One region of the Pantoea anthophila genome, then DNA from elsewhere that is predicted to be linked to it. Evidence: predicted binding sites of a transcription regulator. Region 1 holds the regulator's gene; the other holds the start of a gene.
The links. Region 1 encodes PurR, which represses purine synthesis genes. Its sites were predicted from a motif close to CANGCAAACGTTTGCNTG; they were not measured.
Positions count from the first base shown of each region.

Region 2: the regulator PurR is predicted to act here: its motif matches at 2,470-2,487, upstream of serA (phosphoglycerate dehydrogenase).

Region 1 is NZ_CP110473.1:2,160,853-2,165,205, reverse strand. Features, by position in the region: gene punR (DNA-binding transcriptional activator PunR) at 71-976, shown strand; gene purR (HTH-type transcriptional repressor PurR) at 973-1,998, opposite strand; gene cydH (cytochrome bd-I oxidase subunit CydH) at 2,280-2,369, shown strand; gene OJ965_RS12600 (C40 family peptidase) at 2,417-3,205, opposite strand; gene OJ965_RS12595 (Grx4 family monothiol glutaredoxin) at 3,571-3,906, shown strand; gene rnt (ribonuclease T) at 3,950-4,353, opposite strand, start outside.
Region 2 is NZ_CP110473.1:759,055-763,407, reverse strand. Features, by position in the region: gene zapA (cell division protein ZapA) at 1-123, shown strand, start outside; RNA gene ssrS (6S RNA) at 163-346, shown strand; gene OJ965_RS06185 (5-formyltetrahydrofolate cyclo-ligase) at 424-1,032, shown strand; gene serA (phosphoglycerate dehydrogenase) at 1,152-2,390, opposite strand; gene rpiA (ribose-5-phosphate isomerase RpiA) at 2,670-3,329, opposite strand; gene OJ965_RS06170 (LysR family transcriptional regulator ArgP) at 3,512-4,353, shown strand, end outside.

The DNA of each region.
Region 1 (4,353 bases):
TAAAAGGTGCGTTTGCGGCTGTGAAACGGTAATATTTGCCGGTTGCTGTTAAAATTTTTGAAGGCAGATTATGTGGTCAGAGTATGCACTGGAAGTGGTTGACGCGGTTGCACGCGGGGGCAGTTTCAGCGCCGCCGCGCAGGAGTTACATCGGGTGCCGTCTGCCATCAGCTATACGGTTCGCCAGCTGGAAACCTGGCTGGCGGTGCCGCTGTTTGAGCGTCAGCACCGTGAAGTGGTACTGACCCCGGCGGGAGAGCATTTTGTCAGGGAAGGGCGCAGCGTCATCAAAAAAATGCTCGCAACCCGGCAGCAGTGTCAGCAGCTGGCTAACGGCTGGCGCGGACAGCTAAGCATTGCCGTTGACCGCATCGCCAAACCGCAGCGTACCCGGCAGCTGGTTAAAGATTTTTATCGCCACTTCCCGGACATGGAGCTGCACATCAGCTATGAGGTCTTCAACGGGGTCTGGGATGCCCTGGCCGATGGCCGGGTCGATGTCGCGATTGGTGCGACCCAGGCGATACCGGTTGGCGGACGGTTTGCGTTTCGGGATATGGGGAAGCTCAACTGGCGCTGCGTGGTTGCACCCGATCATCCTCTGACGCAGGCAACCCGGATTGATGATGACACGCTGCGTCACTGGCCGTCGCTGGTGCTGGAGGATACGTCACGGGCGCTGCCGCGGCGCATGACGTGGACGCTGGACAATCAGCGCAGGCTGGTGGTGCCGGAATGGCAAACCGGGCTGGAGTGTGTGCAGGCGGGATTGTGCGTGGCGATGGTGCCAGGCCATCTGGCCCGGCCACTGCTCGACAGCGGCGCGCTGGTGGAGCTCACGCTGCCGCAGGCGTTTCCGGACAGCCCCTGCTGTGTCAGCTGGGCAGAGGATCGCGCATCACCGGCAACAGGCTGGTTACTCAGCTATCTGGGTGATGCGCAAACGCTTAATCAGGAGTGGTTAAGCGAGGATTAACGGCGATAGTCGCGGAACGGACCATCCGCAACTGAACGGCGTTCAATCAGCGTGGGATGGACTTCAATCGTTTGCGACACTTCGCGCTTGCTGGTAATGCGATCAAGCAGCATATCCAGCGCCTTCTCACCCAGCTGAGCCTTGGGCTGATGGACGGTGGTCAGTGCGGGCGCAAAATAGCGCGCGTTGCGCACATTGTCATAACCGATCACCGAAATGTCCTGTGGAACCCGCAGACCCATCTCGTCAGCGGCGCAAATCGCCCCCATCGCCATGATGTCGCCACCGCAGAACACCGCCGTCGGGCGCTGCTTCTGCGACAGGATCTGCTGCATCGCCTGATAGCCCGACTCCGGCTCAAAGTCACCCTGCACGATCCACTCGGCGCGCGGCTGAATGCCCGCCTCTTCCAGCGCCTTAAGGAAACCGGCATGACGTCCGCCCCCGGTGTTGCGCTCCATCTGACCGGGGATGGCGCCGATGTCGCGGTGGCCGCGCTCAATCAGATAGCGTCCCGCCAGATAGCCACCCTGGAAGGCGTTATCCAGCACCGTATCGGTGAAGTCGGCGCGCGACTCGCCCCAGTCCATCACCACCATCGGGATATTGCGGTTCTCTTCCAGCATCTGCAGCAGGTCGTCCGGGTATTCAGAGCACATGACCAGCAGACCATCGACGCGCTTCTGCGCCATCATGCTGAGGTAGGCGCGCTGTTTTTGCAGATCGTTATGCGCATTCCCCAGAATCAGCGTATAGCCTTTGTCAAAACAGTGATTCTCGACCGCTTCGATAATCTCAGCGAAATAGGGCGCTTCGCTGGAGGTGGCCAGCAGCCCCAGCGTCCGGGTGTGATTCACCTTCAGGCTGCGCGCCACGGCGCTCGGCGAGTAGTGCAGTTCCTTGATCGCCTGCCAGACCGCATCGCGCGTCTCTTCAGCCACGAAGCGGGTTTTATTGATGACGTGCGAAACCGTGGTCGTGGAGACGCCAGCGCGTTTTGCCACATCTTTAATTGTTGCCATGAAAATCGGACTCCAGGACTTATCTAACTGTATGATAAGCGTAGTGTTAAACGTTTGCGTCTGCTCAGGGTATTTTCCGCAAAAATGCCGTGTTATGGCGCATTAAACCGGCGGCCGACGGAGAATAAATGCCTGAAAAAGTGCGCAAACGGAATCAGGGCTGCGCGCGTTGCGCAACAAGGGCGGGATTCTAACAAGGCTGAACGGATAAAACGAGATTTTTACCCACAGCTGTGGGAAAATAGAATAACCACAATGATTATGTGGTTAAGGAGCAACCCATGAGTACCGATCTTAAACTGGCGTTAATGACCACTGTCGGCTGCCTGCTGATGATTGTGGCCTTTAGTTTTACCGCTGTACTGCACTGATAAAAAAGCCGGGACTTCTCCCGGCTTTTTTCTGACGCTGCATCAGCTCAGCGAATGGTTTTCGGCGTCATTACACGACGCGCACCTATGTAGTGACGCTGCCAGTAATCTTCCCCTAACGCACTGATCTGAATATCTTTGCCGGTACGCGGTGACTGAATAAACTTGCCGTCACCCAGGTAAACCCCGACGTGATCCGCGGTTCCGCGGCCATTAATGCGGAAGAAGACCAGATCGCCTTTTTCCAGTGACTCACGTTTGATAGGGGCAGCGTCACGCAGGTGATACATCTCGTTAGCGGTGCGCGGAATTTTAAACTTCACCAGATCTTTATAGGCGTACCAGACCAGACCGCTGCAGTCGAAGCCGGTGTGGGGGGAGGTGCCGCCCCACTGATAAGGTTTGCCCAGCTGGCCCATGAGCTTGGTCATCGCCGTTTCACGCGCTTTCTGGTAGCGCTGACGGTGAGATTTGCTCATTTTAATGGTGCCGGTCTCGCTGGCATCGGCGTTTTTCAGCAGGCGCTGGTGGCCGTAGCGTTTTTTCTCTTTGGTGCTGAGTCGGGCGGTCTTAAGCGAGGTTTTTTTGGCAGGTGTCTGTTTAGCGGTCAGTTCAACTTTTTTCTGTTTTTTCGTTTTGAGTTTCTGAACCGGGCTGAGACGGGTTTTTTTTGTCGTGGTTTTCACCACGCGACGTTTGCGGCGCTCATCCTCGCGCGCACTCTTTTTCTCTGCTTTATGCGTACTGACGTTCACCGGAGCGTGCGGAGACGCGGCGGCGATGTTGAAGAACAGTTGCGCAAAGGCCAGCATAAAAAGCGTAATGATTAAACGCATAGTCCATTAAGTAGTTAAGTTGTCAGGGCCACTACGCACCGCGACAAAGTTGAGATTAATCTGATCCAGGATCAGCGCCGAAGCCATTCTAGTCCAGTTCTTTTAAAAACTGTAATGCCTTTTATTGTTAATCTTTGCAACCCACGCGATTGTGCTGAAAATGAACATTTTCAGCGTCTTATATCAACGAAATTATTACGAATTATTAATCTGTTACCGGCTGTTAATAATCAGAAATTCACGCTGTGCCTGTCATGACTTAACCAGGATGGCGATTTCAGCAGGCAGCGATCAAAATCTCGTTTTCAGTCACGCTGCGAAGTCGCTACAATAAACAAACACGAAGTGACGAATTAAGGAAGGCAATTATGAGTACTGTAGAAAAAATTCAGCGCCAGATCGCAGAAAACCCGATCCTGCTGTACATGAAAGGTTCTCCGAAGCTGCCAAGCTGCGGCTTCTCTGCACAGGCGGTGCAGGCACTGTCAGCCTGCGGTGAGCGTTTTGCTTACGTGGATATTCTGCAGAACCCGGACATTCGTGCAGAGCTGCCAAAGTACGCCAACTGGCCAACCTTCCCGCAGCTGTGGGTAGACGGTGAACTGGTCGGTGGATGCGACATCATCGTTGAGATGTTACAGCGTGGTGAACTGCAGTCGCTGATTAAAGAGACCGCAGAAAAATTTAAAGAAGCAGAATAAAAAAAGGCCGACGCAATGTCGGCCTTTTTCGTTGTGGCATTCCTCAGACGGAGGCGCTGGCGTCTGCATCGCCTTCGGCAAAGGGCAGGGGCCAGCCACCTAGCCGCTTCCAGCGGTTCACCAGCTCACAGAACAGCGTTGCGGTCTGCTGCGTATCATATAGCGCCGAGTGTGCCTGACTGCTGTCAAACTCCATTCCCGCAGCGATACACGCCTTCGCCAGCACGGTCTGACCCAGCACCAGCCCGCTCAGGGCTGCCGTGTCAAAGGTCGCAAAGGGGTGAAACGGATTACGTTTCAGGCTGGCACGCTCAGCCGCCGCAGACATAAAGTTCAGGTCAAACGTGGCGTTGTGCGCCACCATGATGGCGCGATTGCAGCCGCTGTCCTTGATCCCCTTGCGCACCATTTTAAAAATGGCGTGCAGCGCTTCATATTCACTGACGG
Region 2 (4,353 bases), 1.4 Mb from region 1:
GTGAAAACGCGCGATTATGCTGCTAATATGGAACAGCGTATCCGTATGCTGCAGCAGACGATTGAGCAGGCGTTAGTTGAGCAGGGTCGCATAACCGACCGCCAGGATGCGAAGTTCGAATAAAACTTCATGGTTGCTGTGCTACAGTAACGGTGAGGTAAATTTTCTCTGAGATGTTTGCAAGTGGGCCAGTCCCCTGAGCCGATATTTCGAAAAAACAGAATGTGACGCTCTGTAACCTGTGTGCATGCTCGGTCCGTCCGAGAAGCCTGATGGTTACGACGGCATGTTCACCTTGAACCAAGGGTTCAAGGGTTACAGCCTACGGCGGCATCTCGGAGATCTCCCTTTCAGCACTCCTGCTTTTTTCCCCCGACCGACATGTTATAGTCGCTGAACAGCGACTTATCCGGCGGGGAAATCATGTCTGAACCTTCCATCTCTGCACCTTCCATGTCACAGCGTCAGGAAATTCGCCAGCAGGTGCGTCATCTGCGCCGGGCGCTGACGGACGAGCAGCAGGCCCAGGCGGCCGAACAGCTTGCGGAGCTGGCCCTGAACTACGCCCCGCTTACTGCCGCACAAAACATTGCCCTGTTTCTGTCGGTGGATGGGGAGCTCAACACCCGTCCGCTGATTGCCCGGTTGTGGCATCTGAAAAAAACGGTCTGTCTGCCGGTTTTGCACCCCTTCTCTCCCGGTAATTTACTGTTTCTGCGCTATTCGCCCGACACCCCTTTGCAGACCAATAAGCTGCGTATTCCCGAACCGCCGCTGGATATCCGGCAGTTGATCACCCTGGATCAGCTGGATCTGATGATGGTGCCGCTGGTGGCGTTTGATCACGCCGGTCAGCGTCTGGGGATGGGCGGAGGCTTCTACGATCGCACGCTGCAGAACTGGCGGCAGCACGGCTTTTTGCCCGTGGGTCTGGCCCACGATTGTCAGCAGGTTGACAGCCTGCCGGTGGCAGAATGGGATGTGCCTTTGCCGGCCGTAATGACGCCGTCAAAGCTGTGGCAGTGGGAGTAGAGGGAGTAGAGAAAGTAGTGTTACGGAATTTTCAGATGGCTTAATCCCCTGTCCGGGCGCATCTGTCCGCAATGAAACCTGAAGAGACGCAACTCAGCGCCTCTCCAGGCGGGTAGCGCTTAGTAAAGTAAACGCGCGCGGATAGTCCCCGGAATAGCCTTCATCAGCTGCAGAGCTTTCTCAGCCACTTCCGGCTCAGCATCGATATCGATGACCACATAGCCCATAAATGGCGACGTCTGCAGATACTGGGCGGCGATGTTAATGCCCTGCTCGGCGAAAATCTGGTTGATCGCCGTCAGCACGCCCGGACGGTTCTCGTGGATGTGCAGCAGACGACTGGCGCTGATGCCGTGGATCGGCAGTGAGACTTCCGGGAAGTTGACCGCCGACAGAGTGGAGCCGTTGTCGGAGTATTTCGCCAGCTTGCCCGCAACTTCAATACCGATGTTCTCCTGCGCTTCTTCTGTCGAACCGCCAATGTGCGGCGTCAGGATCACGTTGTCAAACTCACTCAGCGGAGAGATAAAGGGATCGCTGTTGGTGGCCGGCTCGACCGGGAAGACGTCGATGGCCGCGCCTCCCACATGCTTGCTGGCCAGTGCCTCGCACAGCGCCGGGATATCCACAACCGTGCCGCGAGAGGCGTTAATCAGCAGCGCGCCAGGCTTCATCTGCGCCAGCTGCTCCGCCCCGATCATATCCTGTGTCGACACGGTTTCCGGTACGTGCAGGCTCACAACGTCGCTCATGTTGAGCAGTTCCGCCAGATGGCGAACCTGAGTGGCATTACCCAGCGGCAGCTTGTTTTCAATGTCGTAGAAGAAAACGTGCATGCCCAGGCTCTCTGCCAGCACGCCCAGCTGCATCCCGATATGGCCGTAACCGATGATGCCGAGTTTTTTCCCACGCGCTTCGAATGAGCCTTTGGCATTCTTGTTCCAGATACCACGGTGCGCTTTGGCGTTCGCTTCCGGGATACCACGCAGCATCAGCAGCATCTCACCAATCACCAGTTCAGCGACCGAGCGGGTATTGGAGAATGGCGCATTGAAGACCGGAATCCCGCGGCTGGCGGCGGCCTGCAGGTCAACCTGGTTGGTTCCGATACAGAAACAGCCGACAGCGACCAGCTTTTCAGCCGCCGCAAAAATCTCTTCAGTGAGCTGGGAGCGGGAACGGATACCAATGAAGTGCGCATCACGGATGGAGGCTTTTAATGCGTCAGCGTCCAGCGCGCCCTTGTGAAATTCGATGTTGGTGTAGCCTGCAGCCCGCAGGTTGTCCAGCGCGCTCTGATGCACACCCTCCACCAGCAGGAACTTAATCTTATCTTTATCCAGTGATACCTTTGCCATTTCCCGATCCTATTCAGCATTCAATGAGGAGTACCATAAGCCAGCCTTCTGTCAAAATATCAAAAAAATCGCGTCGGGCAATACAAACGATTGCCCGGGAGCCAGCACGGCAACGGCTGGCAGCACCACAATGCCAGACAAAATCACGGGGTCAGGGTTGAAGAGAGAATGAAACCGTTGCGGATAACGGTTATGTGACATAAGTCACCAAATTTCACCCGGGCGAGAAAAGATGATTTGCAGGCAGAAATAAGCGGCGCCGTATCGACGCCGGACAGATCATTTTTTGATGGTTTTCACGCCATCCGGACCGCCTATCAGCGCAATATCGGCGCCGCGTGCGGCAAACAGGCCCACAGTGACCACGCCAGGCAAAGCGTTGATGCTCTTTTCCAGCGCAATCGGATCGAGAATAGTCAGATTATGCACGTCGAGAATGATGTTGCCGTTATCGGTGATGACATTCTGCCGATACTCCGGCAGGCCGCCCATTTTAACCAGCTCACGCGCAACGTAACTGCGCGCCATCGGGATCACCTCGATCGGCAGCGGGAAGCGGCCCAGCACATCGACCTCTTTAGAGGCGTCGGCGATACAGATAAAGGTCTGCGCCACCGCGGCCACGATCTTTTCACGCGTCAGCGCCGCGCCACCGCCTTTGATCATCTGCATCTGCGGGTTGATCTCATCCGCACCATCGACGTAAACCGACAGCAGATCGATCTCGTTCAGGTCAAACACCGGAATGCCCAGGTTTTTCAGTTTCAGAGTCGAGGCATCCGAGCTGGAGACGGCACCTTCGATCTGATGCCTGACTGTGGCAAGCGCATCGATAAAGTGGGCAGCGGTGGATCCGGTGCCTACGCCAACAACCGTCCCCGGCTGCACGTATTCAAGTGCAGCCCAGCCAACGGCTTTTTTCAGTTCATCCTGGGTCATGGTATGTTTAAAACCTGTGCGACAACGAAGTGCGCGTAGTATAAAACAAGGCTGGCTGAAAATGCTCGGCTGACCGACGTGGATTTAACGCTTTGGAAGCCAGCCCACAAAAAACAGGTGAGCCATCACAGGCGGCACTTTTGTGGCATAGTGACGTCCACCCTGAAGGAGAGAGAAGAATAATGAAACGCCCGGATTATCGAACGCTTCAGGCGCTGGATTCAGTGATCCGCGAACGCGGATTTGAGCGAGCCGCACAGAAACTCTGCATCACCCAGTCGGCGGTGTCTCAGCGTATCAAGCAGCTGGAGAACCTGTTTGGTCAGCCGCTGCTGGTGCGCACCGTGCCGCCGCGTCCGACCGAACAGGGCCAGAAACTACTGGCGTTACTGCATCAGGTCGAGCTGCTGGAAGAGGAGTGGCTGGGTGATGAGAACAGTGGAACCACGCCGCTGCTGCTGTCGCTGGCGGTCAACGCCGACAGTCTGGCGACCTGGCTGCTGCCCGCCCTGAAAGATGTGCTGGCCGACTCGCCCGTGCGCCTGAATCTGCAGGTGGAAGATGAAACCCGCACCCAGGAGCGTCTGCGCCGCGGTGAGGTGGTGGGCGCGGTCAGTATTCAGCCGCAGCCGCTGCCCAGCTGCCTGGTGGACCAGCTCGGCGCGCTCGACTATCTGTTTGTGGCGTCGCGCGACTTTGCCGATCGCTTCTTCCCCAACGGGGTGACCCGCTCTGCCCTGCTGAAGGCGCCTGCGGTCGCGTTCGACCACCTTGATGATATGCATCAGGCCTTTCTGCAGCAGAATTTCGACCTCTCACCCGGGAGCGTGCCCTGCCACATCGTCAACTCATCGGAAGCCTTTGTGCAGATGGCGCGACAGGGGTCGACCTGCTGTATGATTCCGCATCTGCAGATTGAGCGCGAGCTGGCAAGCGGGGAGTTAATCGATTTGACGCCTGGCCTGTATCAGCGCCGGATGCTCTACTGGCATCGTTTTGCGCCGGAGAGCCGTCTGATGCGTCG